DNA from 4 places in the Solibacillus sp. FSL K6-1126 genome. Region 3 is predicted to be linked to each of the others. Evidence: riboswitches for the same ligand, from Rfam matches in the RefSeq annotation. Region 3 holds a riboswitch; each other region holds the start of a gene.

Region 1 (8,189 bases), 1.1 Mb from region 3:
TTGTTCCGTACGAGTTTTCAGGCCACAATCGGGATTGATCCAAAATTGTTCTTTTGCGATTACTTTTTTACCTTTTTCAATAATGGCTGCCATTCCTTCCACAGTTGGAATACGCGGGCTATGAATATCATATACACCTAAACCAATTCCTAGTTTGTATGGTGTTTCTTTTAGTACTTTTATGAGTTCTCCGTGGCTTCGTGACGTTTCAATTGAAATCACATCCGCATCCAATGATTCTATTACATCTAAAAAATCGTTGAATTCACAATAACACATATGTGTATGAATCTGGGTCGTTTCACGCACACCGCTTGTCGCTAATTTAAACGCATCTACACTTGCATCGATATAAGCCTTATGCAGACTTTTACGGATCGGCAAGCCTTCTTTCAATGCAGGTTCATCTACTTGAATAATATTGATTCCCGCATTTTCAAGTGCTCTTACTTCTTCTCTTAGTGCCAGGCCGATTTGATAAGCAACTTCTGAGCGAGCTAAATCATTTCTTACAAATGACCAGTTCAATATTGTAACGGGTCCCGTCAACATCCCTTTTACAGGTTTTTCCGTAAGTGATTGTGCCGCACTTACTTCCTTTACTGTCATCGGTTCTATCCATTCAACATCTCCGTATATAATTGGGGGTTTTACACAACGTGATCCGTATGAAACTACCCATCCATTTGTCGTAAAAGCAAAGCCATTTAATTTTTCACCAAAAAATTCGACCATGTCAGTTCGCTCGAATTCACCATGAACAAGGACATCAAGGCCAAGTTGCTCCTGAATGGTAATCCAACGTGCGGTTTCGTTCGCGTTGAATGCTTCATACTCGGTTGTTGTAATTTCCCCTTTTCGCCATAAACTACGGTTTTTCTTAACTTGTGAGGATTGCGGGAAACTCCCGATTGTTGTTGTCGGATAGTCTGGTAACTGTAAAAAGGCACGTTGTAGCTTACTACGCTTGTCGTAGTCATCAGTTCGTTTAAATGCTTCCGGTGTTAATGCGTTTACTTGTGCATGTACTGCTTTCTTTTGTCTTGATTCATGCAGTGCCAATGTTCGGATTGCTTTTTCGCTATCTAAAAAAGCCTGGATATGAAGAACTTCCTGCTGAAGTATTTTCCCTTTGATCATTTGCAATTCCGTTATTTTTTCATTGGCAAATGCCAAAGCATTTAGCAGCTCTGGTACAATCCCGTTTTCTCCTGCTGTTGTAACTGGCACATGCTGAAGACTGCATGATGTTTGTAGATGTATTGGTGAAAATGGTACATAGGAACGTATTTCCGCTACTAGTTCCAACTGCTTCTGCAGCTCGGCTCTCCATATGTCCCGACCATTAATAATACCTGCAAATAGAACTTTATCTTTTGGGAAACCAAACTTCTTTAACGCTGCTAGATTTTCATTTTTCCCATGAACAAAGTCCAGTCCAAAGCCATCTACAGGCAAATTAATCATTGTTTGATAGTCGGATAACGCTTCAAAATAAGTTGCGCAGATCGTTTCAACTGTCAGTCCTTTTAATATTTGATGATAGAAATGTTGAACTAATGCTATATCTTCGGACGTAAGGTCTTTTGTAAGGCTTGGTTCTTCAAGCTGGATCGACGTTGCACCACTTGCTTCCAACGACTGAAGCAACTCTTTATATACCATTACCAGCTGCTGAATATAGTGTTGTTTTTGTTCGTGATCTATACCTTTCGTCAGTTTATAAAATGTAAATGGACCGATAATAGTCACACGAGGGGTCATGCCGAATGCTTCGATTGCCTCCTGAATATATTGCGCGTAAACATTGTGTTGCAATGCCAGTTGCTGTCCTTCGTATTCCGGTACAATATAGTGATAATTTGTGTTGAACCATTTCGTCATTTCACTTGCCACCACATTTTCAGCACCGCGCGCCATTGCAAAATAGGCTGTTAAATGATGCTGCAATGATAGATGGTCGTATCTAGATGGAATCATATTAAACATAACGGCTAAGTCAAGCATACGGTCATAGTATGTAAAATCTCCTACCGTTAAAACATCCAGCCCTAAATTCTGCTGTTGATGGAGTTGGGCAAGTCGTAAGTTTTTCATTTCCTGTTCATAGGATTCCAAAGACAATTGTTCTTTCCAAAACGCCTCTGTTATACGTTTCCATTCACGATTTTGTCCAATATACGGATAGCCAATTACTGCTGTTTTCATAAACAATTCCTCCTTAAATTTGTTACATAAAAACCAAAACCCCTCTTTCAAAATGAAAGAGGGGTGTGAATGTTTAAGAGATTGACAATAAAAACCTTTGCATAATCAAAGGAGTTCTGTCTCACTTTCGCACAAAATCACCACCTATTTCCACGTAGGTATTGGCGTGTACTAGTTTCCGGCAGGTCTCCTGGCTCATCATCAACGTTCTTGTGACCCTTCCCATCAATAGACAGTGGTTGAATATCACGAACTCCGATTTACAGTTGCGGGACAGCACCAGACTTTCACTGGTTTCCCTTTTAAGCTTGTTCTCACAAGCACCGTAACTTACACAGTATGTAATTTCGTATACTATATCATAGAATTCTAGTTTTGAAAATTCTTTTTATTTTGCGACCATATTAAAGATATGCGGGGTTGAAATAATTTCAGTGGATGCTGTGTGCTTTTTATTAGAAGAAATTTGTTTATTTTAGCACTTCTGCGGATGATTTTAGAAAAGTTGACATACTTATTAGCTAATCTGGAACTGATATTAGCATATCCTGCTCCTTTATTAGAAAATCAGCAACTTATTAGAAAATCGGTGGATTTATTAGCACATTTTTATATTTATTAGAAAAGCCCGCAGTAAACTCCATAAAAAAACTTGCTTAAAAAGCAGCTACACTTTTTTCGCAAGTTAATCTTTCATTTCACTATTACTTTAGACGTTCGTCAATGAGTGCTTCCATATCACTCGCAATCGTTTCATATGGAACACCATCTTCGCCAGTGCCATAGCCTGAATAGTTTTTCACGGCGATTCCTTTTTCATCCACTAGGAAAAATGTATCGGCATGGATAACTTGATCGTTCCCTTCAATCGACTGGACAGGTGTTTTAAATGAGTTTCTGCCAAACTGCTCAATAAATTTTTGATCGTATCCTGTCAGCATATGCCATTTTGATTCATCTACTGGTGTATGGCGCGATAAATATTCTGTCAAACGCGCCGGTGTGTCGTAGTCCGGATCAACGGAAAACGCGACAATTTTATAATCTTCCAGCCCTTTTTTCTCGAGATGATCCTGGACACGGGTCATATTCATTGTCATTGGCGAGCAAATTGTTGTACAGCTTGTGAAGATGAACATTGCAAGCCATGGTTCCCCTTTTAGGCTGTCCAGTGTCACTTCATTGTTCCGGTGATCGGTCATCGTAAACTCGCTAATTTCAAAGTTGGTCGTCGGTTTAAACTGATAATTGCTGCATGATGTAAGTACAGTTGCTGCCAAGAGCATAAGTGCGAATACTATGTTTTTCGTTTTCATTTCTCTCTCTCCACTCTTTGAACATTACTCTCATCTTACCCAATATTTAGTATATTCTCAATAGTTATTGGAAGAAAGGACGTGTGTCAAAATTGTGAAGAGTTTCTCACGCTCTATCTGCAGGATGATGTAATGATACGAGTGCTGTATGAATCGCTTCAAGTTTTGTTTCTATCCGATACAGTAAATAAAAAGATATAAAGATCGGAAACGTTACTTCCTGAAGAATGGCAATCCACTGGTCCATTATAATCCCTCCATTTTTATTTAAAGAAGCCGGCAAAGCATCACACTTCGCCGGCCTTGCTATTAGCTGATCAGTTCAATTGCTGTTACATTACGCTCAACAATACGCGCAGATTTTTTTACATTGAACAAAAATCCGTCTTTCGAAAATACCGCCTGATCAATAATTGTTTGCATCGCTGCATTCACTTCAGCCTCAGTTAAATTCGGCTTCGGATCATTTATATTGATCGTCATCGTGCTTCCTGCAATGTTGGCAAATGTTAATTGTAAAACTTGTGCCATAAGCTCTCCTCCTTTTCTTTACTACACTTAATTAAGCTGTAATCGTTTCTTTCTGCGTTTTCACAGATTCGATATAATCGTAATCTGTTAAGCCGACGATTGTTGTCCCAACTGTGTATAGCTGCTGGGCTGTTGCGTTTCTTTCCAAGTTACGGAATGTGGAACTTTTAATCATTGGCTCATTAAATTCATCAAGCCCTGTCTGATAATAAACTGTCAACGTCGCAGATAAAAATCCAAATTCATTCATGTTTCTCACCTCCTTGCCCTATATATGTCATGATTTACAGAAAAAAGGGACAATGACGATGAAAAAAATTACAAAAACTTATATAATAGACAATAATGAGGTTTATCACCAATAGATTAGTAGAAGAAATTTCGTAGACAATATTAAGTAATGAGGTGAACATTGTGGGCTTAGATGGCTGGTTTTTATGGTTTATTTTATTTTGGGTTGTAGTATTGATTTCGCTTATGGGGATTGGCGGCTTTTTTATGTTCCGCAAGTTTTTGAAGGCCCTGCCGAAACAGGATGGTAAATCGGATTTAGATTGGCAAAACATATACTTAGATAAAACAATTCATCTATGGGGTGAAGATGAAAAACAATTACTTACCGAGCTTGTCAGTCCTGTACCAGAGTTATTCCGGCAAGTTGCCAAAGAAAAGATTGCCGGTAAAATCGGTGAAATCGCCCTGAATGAACGTGCCACAAAAATCGACTTGGACTTAATTATTCGTGGCTATATTATCGCTTCGCCAAAGCGCGACCATAAGTTTTTACGTAAAAAGCTCGATGAAATGAGAATTGATACGACGAATTATGATCATTTATTTGAGACGTAAAACGAAAAAGACTGTCTTTAAAAGTATAAAACTTTTAGAGACAGTCTTTTTTATGCGACAATATGCGATTTTTCAAGCTTCTTATATTTAATAAGCATACCGATTCGCCACGGTAAAATCATAGAGAAAGCCAAGATAAAGAACATACCGGCCAGTTCACCGACATCAAATGTATCGGCAAATATTAATTTCAAAATAATACGTAGTACAAGTAATCCCACTAATATGAATGGAAATGCTTTAGATTGCTTCATATAAATTGCGCCGTCTCGCACTTCAAACTTCGACGTTAAGATTAATACAGATGAAAATAACAAGCCTAGTGCGGCCGCTTCTACTATTTGAATTGGCGCTACACGAAATTCCTCAAAAATAAACATCAGTGCACCTGTTGACATCGCAAAAGGCGGGATGAGTATTTTTTTTTTGGATACCGGCTTTTTTTGTGCACGTAGTCTTATGAACATTACGAATGAGCCCATTAAGACTGCCATAATCGTCGAACCAATTAATAAATAGTGAGAAGGTATACTGTCAAACATCATATTCCTCCTCTTGCATGAACGAGTGTAAAGATCTGGTATATACGAATCATGCACCCTTTTTCCCTTATATTACTTCCCTTAGTATAGCACGGTCTTATTAAGCAGGGAACTGTCAGAATCCTTTAAAACCATCGAAAATCGGCAAGAGAAGATTAATAATATACGTCAATCCGTCAAAGAACAATAAAATTCCGACCGCAATCATAATATAGCCGCCAACTACTATGATTTTTTGGCTATGTGTGCGAATCCAGTTCATTCGTGAAATGAAGAATGACAATGTAAAGAATGGGATAGCAAAGCCTAAGTAGTATGCTAGCATATACCACATTGCCGAGTCAGGATTCGTTCCACCAAGGGTAATAATCGCTGCCAGTATTGGTCCTGTACAAGGAGTCCATCCCGCTGCAAAAGCAAGACCGATCAGCACCGAACCTAAATATCCGGATGGTCGGTTTTTGAACTGGAATTTGCGGTCTTTCATTAAAAAGTCAATTTGCAGCAGACCGACAATCATTAAACCGAATGCGACAATTAAAATGGCTCCAATTTGACGCAGTAAGTCCTGGTATTGAAAAAAGAAATCTTTCGCTAACGATGTTCCAAATCCGATGGCGATAAATATAATCGAAAATCCAAGCAAGAAAAATAAAGTATGTAAAATTGCGCGTTTTTGCATCATCCCTTTTTCGGCTTTCAGCTCATCGAGTGTCATACCGGTTATGTAGGACAAAAATGCAGGATAGAGCGGTAGCGTACATGGTGAAATAAAACTTAAAAACCCGGCACCGAACGCTAAAAGGATATTTAAATCTGAATTCATGCTGCTTCATTCTCCTTAACATTGATACCTTCATCGTACCAAATTTCCCCATACATTACTTGCTTTTTTAAATGAAAATTTTTTGACAGCATTTTGTGGTTGATTTGAAAGGTAAATGTGCGAAAGTGCCGCGCTAATGTTTGAAAAATAAATGCTCTGTCTGCATGATTGGACTGACACTTTAGCACATTTGAGAAAAGAAGGGCGTGTTTTATTATCGAATCATATCAATAATAAAAAGACTGGAATAAATGACCGAGGTAAACAGGACCACAATTGAAATCGTAATAAATTGGAACCTAAGCGACCAGCGCCATACACATTCCTTAGGATAGCTTTTTTTCCATCGAAGAGCTGCCTTAAAGTTAATAAACCAGCAATGCAATGTGATAAAAATGGAAGGAATGGTATACAATGCGATCAACAACAAAGATTGTTGGAATACGTTTGTCGTATATTTTCCGTAATGAATCATGAAGTATGGGAGTACAAACCAGAATACGGATGTAAATACTAATACGACAGCTGCCAAAATATGCAGCCATAAATATTCACTGTGTGTTTGCCTGTAATGTTTTAATGCTGCCTGCATGATAAATCACCTACTTTTTTCACTTACTATTCCCGCTTTTTGTCGAAAATGAAACCGGAAAAATATAGTAAACTGAAAAATCCTGCCTTTATCTCTTAAGATTAAGGCAGAATTTTTTAAAAAGATGAAGATAATTCGAAAATTTCTCTGTTGGACCGTAAATTCCATTCAGGTTCGAAGCGTTTCACAATTGCATTTTTCAGTTTATTCATTGCTTTTTCATTTTCCATTGGATATATTGCAAAATGCACATCGCTCGTCGGCAAAAGCTGTGTTATCTTTGCGTTTACATGGCAATGTGTAGACGTTCCATCCCGATAGCAACCTTTTGCATATATGCTGCCAATATGCTGATTAAAACGCTCTTTAAAAGTTCTTGCGCAAACACCACAAAATTTCAGTTCATTGTTTGCAACAATCGTATAAATGCCTTGCTGTTTCAATAAATTCTCATCTCCACTAACAACAAAGCGCGAGTAGATCAGGTCACCGTAATTATTTAAAAACTGTCTGTAAATAGGGTTGCCTTCATCTTTAAGAGATTTTAATGCAGCCCCTGCCGGCAAATCCAATAAATATTTCTGTTTGTTTACACAGTCTTTTAAATGCTCGTATTTCTTTTGTTTCGTAAGCTCGCCCAACGTTTTTTTATCAAAACTCTCAAATAAGTCGGCAATACCCTGTTCTAGTACAATTATCTCTACTTTAGTTAACTCTATTTTTTCTTCATTTATTTGGATAAACATTCATATTCCCCTTTCAACGAATCCCCTTTTAACATAAAATTTCGATAGAAAAGATTAAAACCCTCTTTATTTTTCAAATTCTGTATTAGTACACAATTAAACATTGCTTGCTCTCAAAAAAAAAGCGATTCGCTCTATTGAACGAAACGCTTTACTATTAAAAATTTTCTTTATCAAATACTTCCAAATCAATAATGCGTGCCCCTTGTTTTAAGATGGCGGCTTCTAGCTCGTCCACTGTCGATTGTTTCGCGCCTTTTGCCAGAGTAATAACTACTCGACGTAAATAGGTCGTGTCATCATCAAGCGAGAACACACAATGCAGAGGCCACACCTTTTTGACCGCCGTCAGAACTCTTATTAAAATTCCGTCCGTGTCCGGCAAAGCAATTGTAATGGCACAGCTACCTGTTCGGTATCCCCACGCCTCTTCCAATAGCTCAAATACTTTAGAATGAGGTAAAATGCCGGCAAAGTTCCCTTTCGTATCAACAACCGCCAAATAAGGCAACTGTTTAATCGAATGGAATACTTCAAAAAATGAACTGTTTTCGTGGACGAATGCATCTGCTTCTTCCG
Region 2 (8,189 bases), 2.6 Mb from region 3:
AGCAAGCGTTAGGAATGGATGCAGAAATGCCGGAAGATGGATACCACGGTCCGGATATTATCGGAATCGCTGGTAAGCTGGCTGAAGAATTCGGTGCGACGATTTTGGACAAGTCTGATGAAGAACGCTTTAAATTTTTCCGTGAGCACGGCTTGAAACTGGAATTGGCAAAACTGCAAAACGACCTTAAAAACTTCCGTGTTGAATTCGATGTTTGGTATTCAGAAACATCTTTATATGAAAACGGTAAAATCGATGTAGCGTTAGACAAACTAAAAGCAAATGGTCATGTGTTTGATGAAGACGGCGCAACTTGGTTCCGTTCAACAACATTCGGTGATGATAAAGACCGTGTATTAATTAAAAACGATGGTTCATACACATATTTAACACCGGACATCGCTTACCATGAAGACAAACTGCGTCGTGGATTTGATAAACTGATCAATATTTGGGGTGCTGACCACCACGGCTATATTCCACGTATGAAAGCGGCAATCGAAGCACTTGGCTATGACCGCGGCACATTGGAAGTAGATATTATCCAAATGGTTCAGCTGTACAAAAACGGTGAGAAATTCAAAATGAGTAAGCGTACAGGTAATGCTGTAACGATGCGTGAGTTAGTAGAAGAAGTGGGCTTGGATGCTGTACGTTATTTCTTCGTTAAAACGGCAGGGGATTCACATATGGACTTCGATTTAGACTTAGCGGTATCACAATCGAACGAAAACCCAGTATATTATGCACAGTATGCACATGCGCGTATTTCATCGATTTTACGTGCAGCTAACGAGCAAGGTTTCGAAGCTTCATTGGAAAACCTGAACTTGCTAGTAGCAGAAAAAGAAGAAGATGTACTGAAAAAAGTCGGCGCATTCCCGCAAATTGTGGCAGATGCAGCAAAACACCGCACACCACACCGTATCGCAAACTATATTCAAGACTTGGCAGCTGCATTCCATAGCTTCTACAATGCAGAAAAAGTATTGAACCAGGATAACAAAGAGCTGACAGAAGCTCGTTTAGCATTAATCACAGCAGTAAAAGCAACATTGGCGAATGCACTGAAACTAATCGGCGTAAGCGCACCTGAAAAAATGTAATTCAACTATTTAAAGCACTCTATTTTCTGTATACGAAAATAGGGTGTTTTTTCTTTGAGGATTGTGAGATTTCTACTTTAAGCGTGATTCGTTTTACGTTTCGAGAGCAACAGTTCTCCTTTTGAGGTGCTATTTTCCACATTAAGTTGAATCAGTTCTCCTTTTTCCGTAATTTGTTCCAATTCCGCCAGCAAACCTTCCAATTACAAAACAGGGAAACGCATCTAGTGTAATCCCTATAAAGGAACTGGGGATATCTATTGACTTGTAATTTCCCGAAACGTACTATTAAATTTGACTTCTATATACAGGACAATAAATATGAGGTGGTGCTTTCCATGAGCAAGGAATTATTTATTCAAACCGACGAGCAGCAACAATGGCTGAAAAAGTTAGAAACAATATCAGAGAGCGTGAAAGTAAATGCTCAGCAAACAGATGAACAAGCAACATTTCCATTTGGAAATTTCCGGAAGCTGCGTGAAATCGGCTATACAAAAATAACGCTGCCAAAGGAATATGGCGGGGATGGCTTCACAGTCTATGATGCGCTATTACTGCAGGAAACATTGGCGAGCTATTGCGGAAGCACCGGGCTGGCTGTTTCTTGGACAATTCAAAATGTAGGCGAGATTTTCGAAAATCGTTACTGGGATGAACAAAAGCTCGACTGGTTTGGTAAACAGGTTGCAAATGGCGCGACAGTCAATCGTGCGGTAAGCGAGTTTGCAATGGGAAGTCCAGTACGTGGCGGACGTCCGGGAACTTCAGCAAAACGTGATGGGTATTATTATGTAATTAATGGACGTAAAAACTATACGAGCGGTGCACCGGACCTCGACTATTTTTTAGTTTCGGCATGGATTGAAGATGAGGGACAGCTAGGATTTTTCCTCGTTCCGAAAACGGCTGAAGGGGTATCGGTCGAAAATACATGGGATGTTGCATCAATGCGTGGTACGGGAAGCGATGATTTAGTGCTCGATAATGTACGAGTTGATAAAACAAACTTAGTGGAATTACCGAATTATTCAACCGGATTTAAACTGAACGGCTGGTTGCTGCTTATCCCGGCAACCTATTTAGGTATTGCCCAGGCTGCACGCGATTACGCAGTTAATTTTGCGAATAGCCATTCCCCGAACAGTATTCAAGGAACGATTGCCCAGCTGCCAAATGTACAAACGCTGATTGGCGAAATGGATTTGGCGTTGACGAGAGCACGCTTTACGCTTTACGGAGTTGCGGGACTATATAATGACCCGATTAAAAAGGCGACACTAGTCAATGAAATCAATATTGCGAAACATGTAGTGACAAATACAGCAATCGAAGTTGTCGATAAAGCGATGCGTCTTGTTGGGGCAAAAAGCCTGCAAAGATCAAATCCGCTTCAACGCTATTACCGTGATGTCCGTGCAGGTCTGCACAACCCGCCAATGGATGACATTACGATTAAACGTTTAGCTGAAACGGCAATTGAAAAAGCTTAAAAGCAAAGGGGTAAGCAGTTCTTTTATTCGTAATTTCAGCGAAATAAGAAGAATTATCTGAAACTTTGGCGATTGAGCACACATTTTTCTGAATATCAGCTATAATAGAGCTATTAATTTTATATGGACGATAAAGGTTCTTGCTCACTGATAGAGTAAGGAGTAAAAGGGAAATCGGTGCAATTCCGATGCGGTCCCGCCACTGTAAATGCTAGTTGAGAGCAGTATGCCACTGAAAAACTTTCGGGAAGGCGCTTACAACGTTATGCATAAGCCAGGAGACCTGCCTTTATAATGCCCTAAAATAAACCTACGAGGATAGGATGTGGCGGATAAATTCTTTTTCCATTGAATTTTATTTGCATACGTAAAGCTTCCTTCATTTTTAGTAGGAAGCTTTTTATTTTTGTAGAAAATTATACAACGAAATTTTGGAGGTTATTATTTTGAAAAAATGGCAACTGCTATCTTCCGCAGCATTACTTACATTAACATTGGCGGCATGCAACTCGGAAAAAGCAACAGATGAACAATCAGCAAAAGACAATACAGAAGTAACTGAAGCAGCACAATTCCCGGTAACTATAAAAGATGCCTTGGACAAAGAAATCACGCTTGAAAAAGCACCAGAGCGCATTATTACATTGGCTCCATCCAATACGGAAATTTTATTCGGACTAGGGTTAAACGATGAAATTATCGCTGTGAACGACAATGATACATATCCTGAAGAAGCATTATCTAAAGAATCAGTTGGCGGCATGGAATTTAATCTAGAACAAATAATCAGCCTGCAGCCCGACTTAGTTGTCGCACATGAATCGGGATTGTACAGCTTCAATGAACAGGCGATTGCTCAGCTTGAATCAGTAGGAATTCCTGTATTTGTTGTAAAAGATGCGAAAACATTTGAAGAAACATATGAAACAATCGAACAAATTGGCAATCTGACGAATAAAGAAAAAGAAGCAGAAGAAATGATCGTCTCCATTAAAGAGGGGATTGAAGAAATTGAAGTGAAAGTAGCCGACCTGGAAGAGAAGTCCGTATTTGTTGTTGTTGGGACAAATCCGCAACTATATGTTGCTGGACAGGAGACGTTCATTAGTGAAATGCTTGAAGTATTAAATGTAGAAAATGCCGTTCCGGAACTCGGGTGGCCGCAGTACAGCTCGGAGCAATTTGTAAAGAGCAATCCGGATATCATTTTAGTAACATATGAAAACGACTTGGCAGCAATCGAGGAAAATGATGCATATGCAGAAATGGATGCTGTGAAAAACGCCAATGTGAAATTAGTCGATAGCGATACGACAAGTCGACAAGGTCCGCGTATTGTAGAAGGTATTGAATCAATTGGGGAAGCAATTTATCCAGAGGTATTCAATGAATAAAAAATATTCAATCGCCTATGTACTATCGATTGGATTGCTTTTAAGCAGTATATGGATTGGCATTTCGTTCGGGTCTGTTAATATTCCGTTTTCGACATTGTGGGATAAAACAACAGATCCGGTTGCATACAGTATTTTGTGGAAAATCCGAATGCCACGCGTCATTTTAGCCGCATTAATCGGGGCTTCTTTAGCAATTGCGGGGGCAGCATTCCAAGGGTTGCTTAAAAACCCTTTGGCAGATCCATACACATTAGGTATTTCATCAGGGGCCTCGGTAGGTGCGGTAATGACAATCTTTTTAGGCATTTCCATACCGGTGCTCGGTGTATTCACATTGCCGGTATTCAGTATGGCTGGAGCTGCATGTACGATGATCATCGTCCTGACATTTGCCAGACTTGTTGACCGCTCGATGAAAATGGAGACACTGATTTTGACGGGAATTATTTTCAGCTCGTTTTTAGGGTCCTGTATTTCCTTAATGGTCGCACTTACTGGTGAACAGCTACGAGAAATCATCGGCTGGCTTCTAGGAAGTGTATCGATGCGAGGGTGGCCATATGTCCGGATGGTTCTGCCATTTATGGTGCTTGGAACGGCAATTATTTGGCTGACTCGCCGTGAATTGAATGCGATGATTTATGGAGAAGAGCGTGCCCAGTATTTAGGGGTAAATGTTAAGCGCAGCAAGTATATGATATTGGCGGGTGGTTCCATTCTAACAGGAGCGGCTGTTGCTGCATCCGGGACAATTGGATTTGTCGGATTAGTAGTACCGCATATGATTCGCCTGCTAATCGGAGCAGACCATCGACATTTATTGACATTGTCGTTTTTGAACGGTGCAAGCCTGCTCGTCATTTGTGACTTAGTATCACGTACAATTATTTCCCCTATTGAACTGCCGATTGGTGTTATTACTTCCTTTATTGGAGCACCCGTCTTTGCCTATATCTTCTTCAAGCAACGTAGAAAGGTTGTTGCATAATGTTAAAAGTAAATAATCTATCCGGCGGTTACGGTGGGAAAACGGTTGTGAAAAATATGACGTTTCACGTGGAAAAAGGAAGAATTCTCGGGATTCTTGGTCCAAACGGTAGCGGAAAATCGACATTACTGAAGATGATCAGTGGTGTGCTGAAATGTGAAACAGGCGAAATTTTCATTGAAGAGAAACCGCTTAAAAGTTATGATAACAAGCAATTAGCGAAAAAGATGGCCGTACTCCCTCAATTAAATGCAAGCGCATTTACGAACAGTGTATATGATGCGGTTTCGTTAGGACGCTACCCTCATCAGAGCGGTTTTTTTTCATCTTGGACGGAAGAAGATGAAACGACGGTACAGCGGGCGATGGAAAGCACAGGTGTTTCGAAATATAAAAATCAATACTTGGAGTTTTTATCCGGCGGCGAGCAGCAACGGGTATTTATTGCACAGGCACTTGCACAAAATTCGGAGCTGCTTCTATTGGATGAACCGACAAACCATTTGGATATCGCGCATCAAAAGCAGATTTTGGATATGATTCGAATGCAAGTTGAGGTGCATGGGCTGACAGTTGTCTCGATTTTCCATGATATTAACTTGGCATCGCTTTATTGTGATGAGCTGCTGCTATTGGAAAATGGTGAAGTACGGGCGTTTGGTGAACCGCATGAAGTCGTGCTGCAAGAGCAGATTGCCGATGTGTATCAGGCTCGAATTGCGACATATCCCCATCCGGAACTGCCAAAACCGCAAATTACGATGCTGCCAACGAATGAAATGGAAAGAAAAGCTGCGGCAATCCATATCAACAAGTTTCAAATAACTAAAGACTATATCGAATATCAGGCACAGGCACCGCTAAAAGTAATTTCATCAGCTGTTCATAATGCCGGCATAGGCTGGTATGACACATTACTCAACCGTTCCATTGCTCCTGAATACGATATTTATAATGTGAAAGAGGAAACGGAGCATTTTTTGAAAGAGCGCAAGTTTTCTCCAACAAATACGGTCGTCATGCTGACAGCCGTGGAAACAAGCTGCGCGGCAATTCGTCATTTTTCGAAAAATAATGCAGAAATCCTTGTCATGGTAACAGCAGGGGTAGGCAACAGTGTTGACGTTACGAAAACATATTTGCGCGAAGAAGAGCCACATATTGGTACGATTAATACATGGGTAATCATTAATGGTAAGCTGACAGATGAAGCATTTATTCAGGCGATGATTACGGCAACAGAAGCCAAAACGAAAGCATTGGCAGATCAGCAAATAAAAGATGCAGTAACAAATACGATAGCAACAAGCACCGCAACGGACAGTTTATTAATTGCCGCTACCCAACAAGGTGAAGAAATGCCGTATGCCGGACCTATTACAGAAATCGGCAAACTGATCGGCCGGGCCGTTTTTGAAGTGACGATCGAAGCGATTAAGAAATATAAACAGCATTATAATAAATGAAAAACCTTAAAGGAAAAAGCTTACGCATGGAAAAAGAGTGTCAATATACTTAAAGGAAATTTTCAAAAATTCTAGAATACTAAATCGAAAGGGTGATGATGGATGAAATTATATACAAAGCAAGGCGATACAGGAAAGACGAGCATTATTGGAGGACGTGTTGATAAAGACCATCTGCGTGTTGAAGCATACGGGACAATTGATGAGCTGAATTCATTTATCGGTAAAGCTGTCAGTGAATTGGAGCAAGAAAAGTTCAAGGATTTGATTGACGACTTAACAGCCATTCAACATGAATTGTTTGATGGAGGCGGGGACTTGGCAAATGTAATGAAAGAACGCCATTACAAACTTACCGAAGAACCAATCACTGTTTTGGAAAACCGTATCGATGTACTTTCCGAAGAAGCTCCACCATTAAAACGTTTCATTTTACCAGGGGGAGCACCTGCAGCAGCTACTCTGCATATCGCTCGAACAGTTGCCCGCCGTGCGGAACGCGAAACTGTATCTTTAATGAAAGAAATTGAAGATGTTTCACCAGTTGTACAAAAATATTTAAACCGATTATCGGATTATTTATTTGCTGCAGCACGTGTTGTAAACTATCGATTATCGATTCAGGATGTCGAATATATTCGTAGTGGCGACGTATTTAAATAAACGAAAAATGCTAGTTAAGACGGAAAAATCGTCTAACTAGCATTTTTTATATTTTGATTTAATTTTCAGAATAAATGACGAAATCTGTTGACTGAATGCTCATTCATTATTACAATGGGTTTATAGTTTAATATGGAAAAATAGTTTATCGGGGTGTATGAGATAAACAAAGGGGTTTAAAGCTTCGTATTCTAGGGGGGAAAAGGATGAATACATTTTTAATCATTAACTGGATTGCATTTTTCGCCGTGTTACTTTATGCGCTGGGGTTATTCGCATATTTGTTGAAAACACGTTATGACTACATTCAGCTTGGTCGCAAAGAAGAGTTCAATCACAAATTTTCTGAACGTATGTCGGATATTGTCGAGAAAGTATTCGGCCAGTCAAAACTATTAAAAGATAAAAAGATGGGTCTTGTACACGTTCTGTTTTTCTATGGATTTTTAATGGTTCAGTTCGGAGCAATCGATTTAATCTGGAAAGGTCTGGCGCCAGGTTCACATTTACCGCTCGGCGGCCTGTATCCGGTATTTACATTTACACAGGAGTTAGTTGTACTAACAATTTTAATCGCAGTTGCGGTTGCATTTTACCGTCGTTATATGGAAAAGCTTGCGCGTTTAAAGCAAGGTTTTAAAAATGGCTTAGTGTATATGTTTTTAGCAATCCTGATGTTTGCCACATTATTTGGCAACGGCTTTTATTTAATATGGCAGGAACATAGTTTAACAGGTTCTGAACCAGTAGCATCTGCAATTGCCTGGGTATTCCAGTGGATGAATCCGACGATTGCTGCTGTCTTGTTCTTCGTTATGTGGTGGGCACACTTGTTGGCGTTATTAGCATTCCTTGTTTATATCCCGCAAGGTAAGCACTTCCACTTAATTACGTCGATTTTCAACGTTTATTACAACCGTCAAGACCGTATTGGCACATTACGTCCAATCGATTTTGCTGCATTGGAAGAAGCGGAAGATGAAGAAAGTATGCCGCCGCTTGGAGTCGGAAAAATTCACGATTTCACGCAAAAGCAAATGCTTGATCTGTATGCATGTGTAGAATGTGGACGTTGT
Region 3 (8,189 bases):
TGCGGGTTATACACAACAATTTCGGTGGTACCACCGTCTTCATTTTGAACACCGGAATCATAACGTGCATCTAAACTTAACGTAGCTTCTGCGACAATAGCAGGCGTAGTGACCGCCGCTCCAAGAAGAGCCGCAGCTAGTAATTTCTTAGACATAGACAACATTCCACCTTTACATTTTTTCTTAGTGTAAGGGTGGAATATTAAGTTCATATGAATTAATTGTAAGAGATTGTAAGTATTATTATCACCGCATGTAATTAAAGGCCGGGAAAGTAGAAAGTTCCGGCTTAAAAGTAGAAAGGACTGACGCAAAAGTAGAACTCTGCGTCATGAATATAGAACGAGGACTGGTGAAAGTGGAACAAAACGGCTCTAAAGTAGAAGGCTTCGGGATAAGTAGAAGATACAAGCTTGAAAGTTGAACAGTTCGCTCCGAAAGTAGAACTTAGTACCTTATTGTAGAAAGTAAATTGAGAAAAGCGTAACAAAGCAGTCGCTCTTTTGAAGTAAGCTGCATAATTTCCCCAAAAACAAGTACCAATTTCTAATTGTTTCATATGATTTATATGAAAGGGGGAGAAGGTTATCGTCTATACGGAAACGATTGATCTTCAGGGTCATTTATTTACTGCGGTAACGGTTCAATTACCTAAAACAACATTGCTGACAATTTCGAATGAGCATGGCTACATTATGTGCGGTGCACTCGATGTTGGTCTGTTAAATGAAAAGTTGTCCGATCGCAAAATCATTGCGGGTCGTGCAGTAGGTGTTCGAACGATCGATGACTTACTTAAAGCGCCACTAGAATCCGTGACATACGAAGCAAGAGCGTACGGTATTGAAGAAGGTATGATTGGCGAAGAAGCATTATTAAAAATGATTTAGTTACATTGTAAGCTCTCAGGTGATGAGTTCCACCCCAAAAAAAGTTCCATGCAAAAAACCGCTCTTTCAATTTCTTGAAAAAGCGGTCTATCTATTTTTATTGACGTGATTACGTACAATTAGATTGCTTTATTATAATAGGAAGCTTTTGACCCTTTACTTCTTTTCACGGCTAGAAGCTCTTCTAATTTTTGAATATATTCACGGTCTGCCGATATTCTTGTAAGGCTTGTTAATAAATATGGTCTTAATCCGGAATTGATTTTTTGGCAACGCGCAAGATTGATCAAATACTTGGCCATCTTAAATGACTTTAAGTGCGTATGTCCATTTTTAAATTCCTTCTTCGTATTGACGACCATAAATTCCTGCTTGCGCCCTTTATAAAAAGGAATAATAATAAACTCATCTTTTTTGAAAATTTGATTCATATTATCCTCATCCTTTTCGAATATATTCAAAAACGACCTTTCACATACGGAGAAATAGTGATCACCCCGTTTCTCTTAATGCCCCTCCCGCCTCTCCTTTTTATTGGCCTTACTTTTCCTTACCCTATTTACCGGTTACTTTATTCCAAGTTTCATTCAAAAAGCACTTTTTTAGTTATTATTAACAATTCGAATACGTTTTTACATTTAGTTAATATAGGATATTACGGAGGGAATGCAAATGACAGGACAATTGCTTGCATTTCACTGAATTTTCTGTAAAATTAAATCAAGTTCTATTCATTCCCCGAATGTTTTGGTCGCACATAACATTTTCAGCGGATTGGATAGGGCTTTTCTTTATGATTTCTTTACTTACTCAATAAAACAAAATAGTTCCGCTTATTTGGTACTTTACTGGTAAAACAAATGGAATAGACTGAAAAACTCCATTTATTTCTATGGAATACCGAATTCATAAAAAAGGCGACATTAAAAGTTCCTGTCACTTTAAATGTAGCCCGTTTACGTAATTTTATTTTACGAATTTCATGTCTTGAAGATTTTTCTACTTGGCTACTAAAAGCGCTGCCGCTTCCTCCAACGTCACCATATTTGTAATCATCGAACATGCTGCATCTAGAATCGGGAATGCTAGTGCAGCACCCGAACCTTCTCCAAGTCTCATATTCATATGCAGCATTGGCTCTAATCCTAGAAGCTCAGCTGCAATTTTTGCACCCGGCTCTTCCGATAAATGTGACGGAATCAAATACGCTTTCACATTCGGATTTAACTTAGAGGCGATTAATGCGGAAACCGTTGAAATGTACCCGTCAACAACGACCGGTACACGATTTGCTGCAGCTGCAAGGAAGATTCCGGCCATCCCGCAAATTTCCAGTCCGCCTACTTTTGCTACAACATCAATCGGATCTTCGGCGTTTGGCTCGTTCAAGGTAATCGCTTTTCGAATGACTTCGGCTTTATATTCGATACCGCCAGCTCCGACACCAGCTCCAAAGCCCGTTACTGCCAGCGGATCACAGCCGTGAAGCACTGAAAGCACCGCAGCACTCGGTGTCGTATTCCCGATACCCATTTCCCCGGTACCAATGAGATTGATACCATTTTGGATCGCTTCTGTTGCGACTTCAATTCCTACTTCAATCGCTTGAATCGCTTCTTCTCGGGTCATTGCTGGACCTTTCGCCATATTGTCTGTCCCGTATTTGACCTTTTTAATGATTACCCCAGCATCTTGAGGTAAATCTTCTTTTACACCGATATCTACCGGAATGACTTGTGCATTCGAAATTTTCGCAATCGTACACATCCCTGTCGTCCCTTTCGGAAATGATAATGTTTGGAAAACCGTTGTACTTTGCGGATTTGGCGTTACGCCCTCCTCATACACCCCGTGATCCGCAGCCATGACGATCACCGCTTTATTATCGATTCTAGGCGCAAGGTCACCCGTAATTGTGGCGATTTGCAGAGCTAGTGATTCGAGCTTCCCTAGGCTTTGTGGTGGTTTGGCTAAAGAGTCTATGTACGTACGTGCTTTTTCTTCCATTTTTCGGTCGATTCCTTGAATCTGATCAATTGTTTGCTGTAATAATTGCATGTTTCGTTTCCCCTATCTAAATGTATTTTTGACAATAAAAATAGCCTGCAGTTTATTCGATAACAAATAAACTACAGACATATCCAGTGTCTATAAATAGTAAGCATACTTAGGCAGGTCTCCTGGCTCAGATTCACAATTTCATAGCCCCTTCCCAGAATGTAAATCCAGTGGGTTTTGCTATGCAACTCCTCTATACAGTGTTGGGATTACGCTAAAGCTTTTCACTTTATTCCCTATTCTCCCTTAACGGGCACCTAATGCTTGATGAATTTAACATTACTTTATGACGAATGGCTTTTTTCGTCAAGGATGATTTTCAATAAGCAGGAATTAAAACGCTTTCTGATTCAGAATTCCTTAAATATAAAAAAAGTCCACCTCCTGAAAATGTTGACTCATCAGAAATAATAATACGTTCGGGTTTTGTTTCTTTAATATTCTTAACGTCGAGAAATGCAGAGGTTGGTAATGTGCATGCGAAATGAGTACGATATCAATATCCGGTAAGGTAATTCATCTAATAAATACTTTTCTGAATTTTCCCTTTTATCTCAATGAAGTTTCATGTATACTAATATAAAATTGAATAGAAATAACTAGGGGAGTCCAATAAGTTGGGCTGAGAATGAAACACGTTGAAGTTTCTTGACTCTTGGGACCTGATCTGGATCATACCAGCGTGGGGAAGTTAGCATCGTATTATAGTAATACTACTTCTGTATACATATTAGCCGGGTCCGACCATTTATTGGACACCGGCTTTTTTATGTACTTCATAAGCTTTTTTAAGCTCCTCACTGTTGTGCTCTATCTCTTGTCCTTATATTCAAAAAAGGAGAGATTTATTATGTCAATGTCACCATCTTCATTAAACGAACAAAGTATTTCCATTATGTCTAACTTTTCAGGTAGCAATAAAGTATATGTAACAGGCTCTAGACCTGACATTAAGGTTCCAATGCGTGAAATCGTGTTAAGCCCGACAACTGGTACGTTTGGAGAAGAGGAAAATCCTCCAGTACGTGTGTATGACACCAGCGGACCTTATACAGACCCTGATTATTCTGTCGATATTACAAAAGGTCTCCCTGCCCTTCGCAGTACATGGATTCAAGAACGTGGCGATGTGGAGGAATATGATGGTCGTGAAATTAAGCCTGAGGATAATGGTTATAAAGATAAAAACGATCCTCGTACTAATCATAACGTGTTTCCTGGTTTAAAGCGGAAACCGTTACGGGCTAAAAAAGGGAAAAATATTACACAACTTCATTATGCACGAAAAGGAATTATCACGCCTGAAATGGAATTTATCGCAATTAGAGAAAATATGAAACCTGAATTCGTACGGGATGAAGTTGCAAAGGGTCGAGCGATTATTCCTTCTAATATCAACCATCCAGAATCAGAGCCCATGATAATAGGTCGTAACTTTCATGTAAAAATTAACGCGAATATTGGCAATTCTGCTGTTTCATCTTCCATCGAAGAAGAGGTTGAAAAAATGACATGGGCAACACGTTGGGGTGCTGATAATATTATGGACCTATCAACAGGTAAAAACATTCACACAACACGGGAATGGATTATTCGAAATTCGGCTGTTCCTGTCGGTACCGTACCTATTTATCAAGCACTAGAAAAAGTAAATGGTGTTGCTGAAGACCTAACATGGGAGGTTTACCGTGATACATTGATTGAACAAGCCGAACAAGGGGTGGATTACTTCACCATTCATGCTGGTGTTCTTTTACGGTATGTTCCGTTAACAGCAAAACGTTTAACAGGTATTGTATCCCGAGGTGGATCTATTATGGCGCAATGGTGTCTTCACCACCATAAAGAAAATTTTTTATATACTCACTTTGAAGAAATCTGTGAAATCATGAAAACTTATGATGTTTCATTCTCTTTAGGGGATGGCTTACGTCCTGGTTCCATTGCAGATGCCAATGATGAAGCTCAATTTGCGGAATTAGAAACTCTTGGAGAACTAACAAAAATTGCTTGGGAGCATGATGTACAGGTTATGGTTGAAGGACCGGGACACGTGCCAATGCACCTTATAAAAGAAAACATGGACAAACAACTGGAAGTTTGTAAGGAAGCTCCTTTCTATACTTTAGGCCCTCTTACAACTGATATAGCTCCTGGCTATGATCACATTACATCTGCTATTGGAGCTGCAATGATTGGTTGGTATGGGACAGCGATGCTTTGTTATGTAACGCCAAAAGAACATTTAGGTTTACCGAATAGAGATGATGTTCGTGTAGGGGTTGTCACTTATAAAATTGCTGCACATGCTGCTGATTTGGCAAAAGGGCATCCAGGAGCACATAAAAGAGATGATGCCTTATCAAAAGCTCGTTTTGAATTCCGTTGGAGAGATCAGTTTAATTTATCTTTAGATCCTGAACGTGCAATCGAATATCATGATGAAACTTTACCTGCTGAAGGTGCAAAGACAGCACATTTCTGTTCTATGTGTGGACCTAAATTTTGCAGTATGAGAATCTCTCAAGATATTCGTAATTTTGCAAAAGAAAAAGAACTTGATACGAAGGAAGCTATTGAAATAGGTATGAAAGAAAAAGCTGAACAGTTTAAGCAATCTGGTGGTAACATATATCAGTAACTTTCTTAAGGGGGCATTAGGATGAAGGTCGGAAAAATTGAAGAGGAAATTAATCAGCTCAAAACTCACCTTGCTGTTTTGGAGAAAAGTTTAAAAGAAATCCAGCAAAATTGTGATCATCATTTTAAAGGAAATCAATATCATGAAAAATGTATCAAGTGTAATAAAGTAAATGTTTTATATTATTAGTAAATAAAAAGTGTCATAAGAAATAAGAGATTCCATAAAAACCTTGCCTTAATTATTTTGTTAAGGCAAGGTTTTTTAACTTTAACAAGTAAAGATAGTTTAGAGGGTGAATTTTGTCGTGCCATCTCCTTCTGGAAATGCTGGATCAATCTTTTCATTGAGGGCCATTTCTTCCTTTTCAATTTCGTTTTGCCTGCCTCAACATACAAAACACGGCAATAATCCTTTTTCCGAATATGAAAATCACAAATTTGAATTCTGCTGTTCTGCGCTGATGATAATCTTTCAAAGCGTTTAACAAACCACCAATTACATTCGAAAGGTCTCCCCGATCGCTAACGATTTTAATTGTTCATTTTCTAAATTCGCATCTTGCCAATGAAAATGCAGCCGGTCTATCGCTTCCTTTGGCGTCTCATCTGCCAGCATATACGCACCGTAATGCATCGGGATGAATACTTTTGCTCCGACATCACAAAACGCCTGGATTGCTTCTTCCGGTGTCACGTGGGATGCATGCATAAACCATTCCGGATCATATGCACCGATTGGCATTAGCGCTGTATGTATGTTGAAGCGTTCGCCAATATCTTTGAATCCCGGAAAATACCCGCTGTCTCCAGCGTAATAAATGCTTTGCGCATCTGACGCCGTTTGCAGTACAAATCCGCCCCAATGCGATGTATTCGTATCCCAAAGCATGCGTCTTGTCCAATGCTGAGCGGGAACGAAATGAATTTCAAGCGGTCCTGCCTCATGCTTTTCGTACCATGAAAGTTCGATAAAATGGTGCAGCTTGTGACGCTTCATTAAATAACCGAGCCCTTCTGGAATGATCAATAGGAGATTGGGATTTCGTTTTTTCAGCTTTTTTAGCGTCGGTATGTTCAGGTGATCATAATGTGCGTGCGATATAAGTACGATATCAATTTCTGGCAGCTCATCTAACCGTAATCCCGGCTCGGTTAACCGTTTCGCCACACCCATCCAAAATGCCCAAACCGGGTCTGTTAAGATATTGAGCCCTTCTTTTTGGACTAAAAAGGTTGAGTGGCCAATCCACGTAACAGACTGCTCCGTACGGTTATTTTTTAGAAACGCAATCTGCTTTTCTTCACACTGCGGTACTTCATAATCGACGACTTTCTTTTGCTTTGACCGCTGCCACTTCAGCACATCTTTAAATGTCCCGAGCCGATCATTTTGATCTAAATTGGAAAAGCGTTTTCTCATCGCAGCACTCTCCTACTTCTTAAAAGCTTAATTATATAAATTTCTACTATGATCAACCTGCTTTGGTTTCATTAATATCCTTGCATAAAGGTAAACCAAAAAACTCACCCATGTCCCGAGGCCAGTAAAGTTGTTTGAAACTGGAATCGTTGAAGCGATATTTAAAATGCTCACAATATTTAATGTGTAAAATACTAGAATTCCAAATAACGAAGCTGTCATCACTTTATTTTTTCTTGCCATTTGTTTACGGAACAGCGCACTGCCAACGCCGTTTCCACTATGCTTTGTCTCTTTAATTTGTTTAATTAAAGCATAAATTAAACATGCAATAATGATTCCAACTACTGCAAATCCGATCATTTCATCCATTTTAATTATCCCCGTTTCACTGATCTCCCGAATAAAATTCCTTTATTTTATTCGGCAAGATTTTATTCATAATGATTCCTGCCAAAGCCAAGCCAATCAAAATCACTCCAATTTCCAAAAGGTTTTTTAACCATGTGATTTCAATCATATCCGTTATGTTTGATCCACCTATAATGATGAAAACAGCTCCAGCCCATGCCAATAAAAAACCTGAACCAAATTGTAGCCATTCCTTTTTTGACAGCTGTTTAAAAGTCGCCCTATATTTATAAAATTTCCTAATCGCAAAGATTAACAAAAACCCTGATAGAATATAACCAATCATCACAATCCCCCTGATTTAAATTGTTTATGTATGACGATCCAGCGAGTCTGTTCTTTTAAAATGTTTGATTGTTGCGCATAACGAGACGATAAACAAAAACGAAATCAGAATAAAAGAAATCACCGCTAACCACTTAGCAACGATTGAAGTCGCATTAATAGTAAGCTGGATATTTTTTAACAAAAAACCTGCACAAATAATTTGAGCTATGATTAAGCTAAAACATATAGTAATCGCCTTTGAATTCTCTTGTGCCATAACCGCTCTCCAATTTAGTTATTATTTTACTATGCTAACATATTCTCCTAACACCAGGTAGTATGGAATCCGGCTCATAAAACTCGCCGCGCCTTTCAACAAATAAAAAAACCAGCATGAATTTCTCCATGCCGGTTTCACTCAAATCAATTAAGTATTTCCTTACTCGTTCCATACACTTTCACACGGTTACGTCCTTCTTCCTTCGCCGCATATAAAGCGG
Region 4 (8,189 bases), 1.6 Mb from region 3:
GCTTCGCGATTTTCATTGATGCTTTTAACGAGTGATAGTTCAGTGATTCCATAAACGCATCGATAAATTCGATCGACTCTTTGGAACCATAACGGATTCCGCTTTGTACAAGGTGTCCATGCAAGTTCATAACGCCCAATCCTACAGAGTGCATCACTTTATTGGCTTTCGACACAGAAGGGACGTTGACGATATCGGTCATCGTTGAAACATTCGTTAAAAGACGCATTGCTGTATCGACAAGCTGTCCGAAATCCTGAACTTTCGTTGCTTCGTGAATGTCGATCGATCCTAAATTGCAAGAAACATCGAGGCCGTATTCATTCGGCTCGTTTTGGTCGGTAACAACACTTGTTTGCTGGTATTGGAGAATTTCGGTGCATAGATTCGACATCTTCACACGCCCGATTTCCTTTAATGGGTGGATGTTATTGACATTATCATCGAATATTTCGAACGGGTAACCCGATTCAAATTGCGCCTTTTTAATTTCCGTATACAATTTACGGGCGTTTAAACGTTTCAGTTTACGGATGTTTGGATTATCCAAAAATTCGTAGTACATTTCCGTAATCGAAATTTCCGACATGCGTTTGCCGTATTCTTTGAAAATATCATAAGAACTGAATAATACGATATCTTTATCGCGGCGCATCAGTTCAAAGAAAATATCGGGAAGAATAATCCCTGTAGATAATGTAGCTAATCGGATTTTATCGTCGGCATTTGGTTTCTTGGAAGAGATGAACGCTTCAATATCACCGTGGAAAACATTTAGATAGACGACTCCGGAACCATTTCTTTGGCCAAGCTGATTCGAATACGAGAACGAATTTTCCAGCAGTTTCGCAACAGGCATAACCCCGCTCGCACGGTTTAAAATTCCTTTAATCGGATCTCCCAATGGACGCAGATCGGTCAAGTTTACCCCGACACCGCCGCCTAAGCGGGAAAGTTCAAGACAATAGCCGATATTCTCGGCGATTGAGTTCATCGTATCGTCCATCGTTAGTTTAAAACATGAGACTAGCTCACCGCGCGCTTTTTTCCCGCTGTTTAGGGCAGTTGGGGTTGCCGGCTGGTAGGCAGTCATGACCGCTTCGATGGCCTTTTCAGCCAATGCTTCATCGCCTTGTGCTAAATACAGGGCGATAATGACGATTCGGTCTTCATACTTTTCCAGAATTTCTTTTCCGTCCCGGCTTTTCATCGCATAGCTTTCGTAGAACTTAGAAGCACTCATGAATGAAGGAAACCGGAACTTGTAGGAATAGGCTTTTTTGTACATTTGTTTAATAAAGTCCATCGAGTACAATTCCAAAAACTCTTTTTCGTAATAGCCTTCATCGACTAAATAACGCACTTTTTCCTCGATATCGATAAAGTAGCGTAAACGGACATTCACGTCTTCCAGGAAATAGCGGCGTGTTGCTTCTTTGTCTTTCGCCAGATCCAATTCACCGGTAGCACGGTAACGGTTTAGAATATCGTTATTTAATTTTAAATATTGTTTCATATCGATGCCTCTTTCCAAATGGAGTAGTAGTAATCTGTAATCGCTTCATAATTCGCCGGAGTTCCTCGCATTTCCACTTTTTCGATTAACGGAATTCCGTATTGTGCTGCTAAAAGGTCACCTGCACGGCCGAAAAAAGCATGACCAAAATTACGGTTTCCGCTTACGATAATTCCTTTGCATAGATCAAAGTTCGCAGTCATGAACTGGTCGACGATAGGGGGAACAGAGCCTAATCCATCCGTATACGTAAATAGAAGATACGGTTCATCCATTTTCTCTACTTCCGCCAAATCCTTTGCGGGCAAGCCGAGTTTTTGCACAATGGATCGTACATTACCAGTTCGTGAAGCAAATATGATCATGCGGTCATTTCAGAAATGCGATCGATAATTGACGTCGGCTCTGCGATAAATTCACCGTTGATTTCAAATAACGGCACAGACAAAAAACCTGCATCGAGTACTATTTGTTTTGCGCTCTCATCATGGTCAATATTAATAACCTCGACCTCCAAGTTGGCAGCATCGAGCTCCGATTTTACCCATAGGCATTTTGGACAAATTGTTTTCGTATAAAGTTTCATAATAGAACCCCTCGCTATTTAAATATTACTAGTAATTGTGGTGCCACATGTCATGGGGGAACATGCAGAAAAAACAAAAAAAAGCTATCCCGGAAAACAGGATAGCTTGAAATGGAAACGAATAAAAGAGCGCCTCCATTTCCTATTCCCCGAAGAAATGTACGTAGTTTTAACGCGGCAGGTCTCCTGGCTTTGCTTCATTCGTCAGACATACCTTCCCATGCATTGCACAGTGGTCTATTCGTCTTCAGTCAGCATTTACAGTTGCGGGGACAGCGTTGGATTCACACCAAACTTCCCTTTTAAACTACATTTAGTAGTACCGTGATAAAAAAACACAATATATAGTTGAATTGAGTATAAGCTTTAACAACATAAAAGTAAAGAGCCTAAAGAAAGATAACATAAATCCATTAAGAATTCTAGAAAACTCCCTATTGAAAATAAAGAAAAAATATGGTTTTGTTATAACTGCATGTAAATAGATTTTATAAATGAGAAAGTTGGTTGAATATGTCGATTCAATTAAAAATTAAGAAAACCCACCCGAATGCTGTATTGCCGAAACAGGCACGGGAAGGGGATGCAGGGATGGATTTAAGTGCGGTTGAAGAAAAAGTTTTATTGCCTGGTGAATACGCATTAATTAAAACCGGTCTTCAAATCGAACTGCCGGAGGGAACAGAAGCGCAAGTACGTCCTCGTAGCGGATTAGCACTCAAACATGGGATTACGGTGTTAAATAGTCCAGGTACGATCGATGCAGGCTATCGCGGAGAAATCGGCGTGATTTTAATCAATCACGGAAAAGAACCTTTTACGATTGAAAAACAAATGCGAATCGCCCAGCTAGTCATTCAATATGTTCCGCAAGTTTTCATTGATGAAACAGACGAGCTGTCGGTTACGGAGCGCGGTGATAAGGGCTTTGGTTCGAGTGGAGTGAAATAATGAAAAAAAGCCTGCTTTCGGATGAACACAGGCTTTTAATCTTCTTTTTTCCACTTTATGTAATTGTATGACATTTGAAAAACAAATACGATCACGAGCAACAGCGTAACAAATATAAAGTTAGCGGAAAACCTTTCAAAATAATAAATGATCGCTAACGGAAAAATACAAAACGGGATTGAATAAATCGTGCGTAAAAATTTACGGCGATATGATAGGCCATGATAGGCAAACTTAAATCCTTTATCCACTTTCGGCTTTTTCCGGAAATACATAGACAAGACAAGTGTCGTAATTGAAATCACTAATAATATGAATCCGTACTGAATTAAAAAATCTAAATCAACCATATTAGTTTCCTTCCTCTCCTTTTGACTGAATATCGATCTGTGTCACAATTTTTGAAATCGGTAAATACGAAAGTTCACAATTATAACGCCCATCAGGTAGATCTTTGTAAGTACCGGACTTTATGTTATAAAGATTATCTTCAATCTTTACTTCAGTCGTATCAATACTTCTCCCATGACCGTTTACAAAGTTGATTTCACAAATCCCCTCCGCAAATTTCTGATTACCCGCTTGTAGATGATAAAAATCATATTCATAAATACCCGTTACAATCAGCATGAACAGCGTTAGCACACCAAGCATAAACGTATTCATGTTATAGGGGGAGGATTTCTTATTTACGAACTGCCGTATAAAAAAGAAAGCTGCAATGATGAATAATAAAGTGAAAATTATTAGAGCACTGTAAAATCCAATGAGCACCATCATTCCCTCCTTTAGAATTTATTACCTAATTTACGGATAAGTCGGGAAAAAGTTTCAGAATTATATCGCGATTTGTTTTATTGAGATAATAATGTGCTTAAAACAATCGACACTTTTTTCTAATAGGTACTAAGTATGCATAAGGATAAATAGAAACGTTTATCCGTTTAGAAGGTGATCAATCAATTTTAGTCGAATGGATAAGAATCATAGTAGAAAAAATAGGATGGAGGCATTGTATGCGAAGCGTGCAAAGTGTGTTGTTTGAGAAGTTTTTAATACTGCGCGGAACAAAGAAAAAGTTTATGGATTTGCGTCTGCTCGATGATTTTATTGCAATGAAGCATAACGAGAAACCGTATGAACTCGATGCTAAATTCAGAGATCAGTATCAAATAAAGAAAGACGAATTGAATGGCATTCACTATTACACAATTAATGAACAGCAAACACCGGAAAAGGTCATCTACTATTTCCACGGCGGAGCGTATATTAATGATCCACTGATTTTTCATTGGCGTTATTTAGTAAAGCTTGCACAGAAGACAAATTTCACGATTGTTGTGCCAATTTATCCGAAGCTGCCTAAACATACACATAGAGAGTGTTTTGTTGCCATCCATGACTTATATGATCATCTCGTTTTAAAATACGATGCACCGTTTATTTTTATGGGGGATTCTGCTGGAGGCGGGTTGGCAATGGCGTTGGCTCAGGATGTAAAGCGATGTTCGAAAAAGCAGCCGCAGCATATTGTTCTACACTCTGCTTGGCTAGATGTACGAGGGGAAGACCCGCGCTATAAAGAACTTGAAAAACTCGATCCGATGCTTGGAGTGATAGGCGCACAGGAGCTTGGCAGGTTATGGGCGGATGGCTTAGAGTTAACCGACTACAAAATAAGTCCTGTACATGGAGAACTGATAGACATTGGACAAATTACCGCTTTTGTGGGGACGGGTGAACTACTGTTAGTCGATGCAAATATGCTTCTCGATAAAGCAAAAGAACAGGGAATAGCAATTCAATACTACGAATACCCAAAAATGAACCATGTTTTTCCGGTATTTCCGATTCCGGAAGCAAAGAAAGCAATGAATCAACTGCTTAAGATTATAAAAAATTAGTACGAATTAATAAGGGAGCTTTAACAGTACGGAAACGTATATTATCCGACATATCAAAACAGAGGACAAAGATTAGGAGGCCAAGTTAACAATAGCTGATAAGGTAGGAAGTAAGCAGCTACACAGGTAATTTCAAATATCCCTCCAGCAGTTTTTTGATCGCCTGTTTACAGATGACAAACAGGAAACAGGTGTGTTGAAAGGTAAAAAAATTTCTACACACCTGCATTGCTTAATAAATTTGGCATCCATTTATTAATAAAGGTCCCTACGTGAGACTTAAGGACCCCAACAAAGCGAAGATAGCTTGGATTTCGAGGCACAAGCCATGCTAAAGATGAACATCCTTGAATTAATTATTGCACTGTGTACCCGCCATCTAAAACGATAGCCTGGCCAGTCATTCCTTTTGCTCCCTCGCTTGAGATAAATAGAGCCAAATCAGAGATTTCTTTTACATCAAGTAATCTTTTTTGAGGAACGAGTGGGTAAATCACTTCTTCCAATACGTTTTCGAGAGGTATATTGCGTGTTGCTGCTAAGTCTTGCAATTGATTTCGAACAAGTGGTGTATCTACATAGCCTGGACAAATAGCGTTAACCGTTATGCCTTCTGATGCAGTTTCAAGTGCCGCAACTTTTGTAAGACCAATAACACCATGTTTGGCAGAATTATATGCTGCTTTTCCTGCAAATCCAACAAGTCCGTTAATGGAAGCCATATTAATAATACGGCCAAATTTTTGTTTTCTCATATGCGGTAACACATGCTTAGTTAATACAAATGGAGCAGTTAACATTATTTTTATTAACAGTTCGAAACGCTCTGTCGGAAAATCTTCAATCATTGCAACATGTTGCATACCAGCATTGTTTATAAGTATATCGATTCGACCAAATTTCTGTACTGTTTCATCAATTGCTGCTATAATTTCTTCTTCATTTGTTACATCACATTTAAGTCCAATTGCTCGTTCTCCAAGGCTGCTTGCTGCCTCTTTCACTTTTTCTTCATTTATATCTGTTAGCACGACAGTAGCACCTTTTGTATAAAACTCTTTCGCAATCTCAAATCCTATACCTTGTGCTGCACCAGTAATGAATACCACTTTATTTTGTACCACAAAAAAACGCCTCCTAGATGAGGAGCCAAAAGAGCTGGCTCCTTTAAATTTAATTTCCGAAACACGACTTAAAACTCTCGGTTTATTAAACAGCCATTTAATAACTTCCGTTCTATTATACTAATCCAAAGAATGTATAAAGTGCGATGATTACGAATACGGCTAACGTTTTAATAATCGTAATCGCAAAAATATCCCGATATGACTGTTTATGTGTGAGTCCCGTTACTGCCAGCAGGGTAATAACCGCTCCGTTATGCGGAAGGGTATCCATGCCCCCTGAAGCCATTGCCACTACGCGGTGCATTACTTCTGGTGGAATATTAGCCGCAATAATCGCCTGATTATACTTATCAGCCATTGCTCCCAAGGCAATTCCCATACCACCTGATGCGGATCCCGTCATACCGGCAAGAGTAGTGGTCGTAACTGCACCATTGACAAGTGGATTTGTAAATGTTGTCGATATCCCGTCGCTGATTTTCGCAAATCCTGGAAGAGCTGCAATGACCCCGCCAAATCCATATTCAGCGCCGGTATTCATAGTCGCCAGCAGCGACCCTCCAATCGCTGTATTAACGCCATCTTTAAAACCACTAAATACCCGTTTAAAATCATAGGCAATAGATGATATAATTCCCACAATCAACGCCATAATAATCGCCCAAATAGGAGCAGATGTTGCTACATCCACTTTATAGGCACTCAAGCCAAGTGCTTCAAAGTCAAAGCCATTCGGATACCATTTAGGTATACTTGTAACAAATATTTTATTGGTAACCCCAACCAAAATAAGCGGAACAAAAGCCAGTATTTGTCTAGACAGCGATTGTTTGGCTGTTAAATCGGGAAGAGCAGGCTCATCCTTTACTTCTGCACTTTGAATCGTAACGGCCGTTTCCGAATCAAACCCGTAATAACCTTCTCCAGCTAATTCGGCTTTTTTTCTTCTAGCCTCCAAGTATAGTAATCCAGCTGTTAAAACGACAATTGCCCCTATGATTCCTAGAACCGGTGCTGCATAAATATCCGTTTTAAAGAAGGCGATTGGAATAACGTTTTGTATTTGTGGTGTCCCAGGCAGTGCATCCATTGTAAAGGTAAATGCACCAAGAGCAATCGTACCTGGAATTAAACGTTTAGGAATATTTGCCTGTCTAAACATTTGTGCAGCAAATGGATAAATCGCAAATACCGCTACAAATAAACTCACTCCACTGTATGTTAAGATGGCGCCAAGCAATACGATCGTGAGCATTGCTCGTTTCGCACCAAGCCAGCTGACAATTGTTTTGGCAATTGACTCAGCAATTCCTGACATTTCTACAACTTTTCCGAAAATAGCTCCCAAAAGGAAAACAGCAAAATATGATTTAATAAATCCGACCATCTTTTCCATGAATATACCTGAGAAAAATGGTAAAACATTGCTTGGTGCAATTAATACGACCGCTAAAAGCGCACAAATTGGTGCAAATAATATGACGGAATAACCGCGGTAGGCAGCAAACATTAATAGTCCAAGCGCCAATAGAATAACCAACAAATCCATATAAATCCCCCTCGTACAATAGTAGTAAGAGTTCTATTCTTTGGACAATTGCCATATGAAAGAAACTCTTATTTATGGTGTATTACATCGTTTATCTGGCAGGAAAACAGTTAAATAGAAACGCTCTCTTTTACATTCTCAACAATTAAATTTGCTTCCGTTGATTGAATTACATCCTCAACTGAAAATCCTTCAAATACTTCTTTCAGTTCTAAACCACGTGATGTTACTTCAATCAAAGCTCTTTCCGTAATAATTTTATTGACTACGCCTTTGCCTGTTAAAGGTAAAGAACATTCTTTTTTTATTTTTGGTGAACCGTCTTTCGAGACATGGTCCATTATGACAATAATTTTTTTTGCACCATTTACTAAATCCATCGCACCACCCATACCTTTAATCATTTTTCCCGGAATCATCCAGTTGGCTAAATCGCCTTTTTCGGAGACTTCCATTCCACCCAAAATGGCAACATCAATATGTCCACCGCGGATCATTGCAAATGATTCTGCACTTGTGAAAAAAGAGGAGCCAGGTATTGTTGTGATTGTCTCTT

Evidence for each region. Region 3 has a riboswitch for cobalamin ahead of cobT (nicotinate-nucleotide--dimethylbenzimidazole phosphoribosyltransferase). Riboswitches for the same ligand answer to the same signal wherever they lie in the genome.
Region 1: linked by a shared signal. The riboswitch ahead of metE (5-methyltetrahydropteroyltriglutamate--homocysteine S-methyltransferase) and the one ahead of cobT (nicotinate-nucleotide--dimethylbenzimidazole phosphoribosyltransferase) in region 3 are both predicted to bind cobalamin.
Region 2: linked by a shared signal. The riboswitch ahead of MHH44_RS03550 (ABC transporter substrate-binding protein) and the one ahead of cobT (nicotinate-nucleotide--dimethylbenzimidazole phosphoribosyltransferase) in region 3 are both predicted to bind cobalamin.
Region 4: linked by a shared signal. The riboswitch ahead of MHH44_RS08470 (glutaredoxin family protein) and the one ahead of cobT (nicotinate-nucleotide--dimethylbenzimidazole phosphoribosyltransferase) in region 3 are both predicted to bind cobalamin.

What each region holds. Positions count from the first base shown of each region.
Region 1 is NZ_JBBOPD010000001.1:2,267,400-2,275,588, forward strand. It holds gene metE (5-methyltetrahydropteroyltriglutamate--homocysteine S-methyltransferase) at 1-2,208, opposite strand, end outside; cobalamin riboswitch at 2,372-2,551, opposite strand; gene MHH44_RS11110 (SCO family protein) at 2,913-3,524, opposite strand; gene MHH44_RS11115 (YvrJ family protein) at 3,631-3,771, opposite strand; gene MHH44_RS11120 (DUF2922 domain-containing protein) at 3,834-4,055, opposite strand; gene MHH44_RS11125 (DUF1659 domain-containing protein) at 4,087-4,305, opposite strand; gene MHH44_RS11130 (DUF2621 domain-containing protein) at 4,470-4,904, shown strand; gene MHH44_RS11135 (CcdC family protein) at 4,955-5,446, opposite strand; gene MHH44_RS11140 (cytochrome c biogenesis CcdA family protein) at 5,562-6,272, opposite strand; gene MHH44_RS11145 (hypothetical protein) at 6,487-6,864, opposite strand; gene MHH44_RS11150 (hypothetical protein) at 6,981-7,610, opposite strand; gene cbpA (cyclic di-AMP binding protein CbpA) at 7,768-8,189, opposite strand, start outside.
Region 2 is NZ_JBBOPD010000001.1:713,686-721,874, forward strand. It holds gene argS (arginine--tRNA ligase) at 1-1,106, shown strand, start outside; gene MHH44_RS03545 (acyl-CoA dehydrogenase family protein) at 1,445-2,599, shown strand; cobalamin riboswitch at 2,717-2,904, shown strand; gene MHH44_RS03550 (ABC transporter substrate-binding protein) at 3,046-3,993, shown strand; gene MHH44_RS03555 (FecCD family ABC transporter permease) at 3,986-4,984, shown strand; gene MHH44_RS03560 (adenosylcobinamide amidohydrolase) at 4,984-6,450, shown strand; gene MHH44_RS03565 (cob(I)yrinic acid a,c-diamide adenosyltransferase) at 6,553-7,113, shown strand; gene MHH44_RS03570 ((Fe-S)-binding protein) at 7,320-8,189, shown strand, end outside.
Region 3 is NZ_JBBOPD010000001.1:3,363,648-3,371,836, forward strand. It holds gene MHH44_RS16745 (choice-of-anchor I family protein) at 1-155, opposite strand, end outside; gene MHH44_RS16750 (YunC family protein) at 588-890, shown strand; gene MHH44_RS16755 (hypothetical protein) at 1,010-1,321, opposite strand; gene cobT (nicotinate-nucleotide--dimethylbenzimidazole phosphoribosyltransferase) at 1,890-2,948, opposite strand; cobalamin riboswitch at 3,044-3,224, opposite strand; TPP riboswitch at 3,540-3,654, shown strand; gene thiC (phosphomethylpyrimidine synthase ThiC) at 3,805-5,589, shown strand; gene MHH44_RS16770 (serine protease) at 5,611-5,778, shown strand; gene MHH44_RS16775 (MBL fold metallo-hydrolase) at 6,088-7,011, opposite strand; gene MHH44_RS16780 (4-aminobutyrate aminotransferase) at 7,039-7,383, opposite strand; gene MHH44_RS16785 (hypothetical protein) at 7,400-7,708, opposite strand; gene MHH44_RS16790 (hypothetical protein) at 7,733-7,966, opposite strand; gene MHH44_RS16795 (histidine kinase N-terminal 7TM domain-containing diguanylate cyclase) at 8,113-8,189, opposite strand, start outside.
Region 4 is NZ_JBBOPD010000001.1:1,749,232-1,757,420, forward strand. It holds gene nrdE (class 1b ribonucleoside-diphosphate reductase subunit alpha) at 1-1,516, opposite strand, end outside; gene MHH44_RS08465 (ribonucleotide reductase stimulatory protein) at 1,513-1,839, opposite strand; gene MHH44_RS08470 (glutaredoxin family protein) at 1,878-2,102, opposite strand; cobalamin riboswitch at 2,262-2,444, opposite strand; gene dut (dUTP diphosphatase) at 2,616-3,053, shown strand; gene MHH44_RS08480 (hypothetical protein) at 3,089-3,403, opposite strand; gene MHH44_RS08485 (cobalamin biosynthesis protein CobN) at 3,405-3,830, opposite strand; gene MHH44_RS08490 (alpha/beta hydrolase) at 4,070-4,957, shown strand; gene MHH44_RS08495 (3-hydroxybutyrate dehydrogenase) at 5,314-6,081, opposite strand; gene MHH44_RS08500 (GntP family permease) at 6,197-7,633, opposite strand; gene MHH44_RS08505 (3-oxoacid CoA-transferase subunit B) at 7,744-8,189, opposite strand, start outside.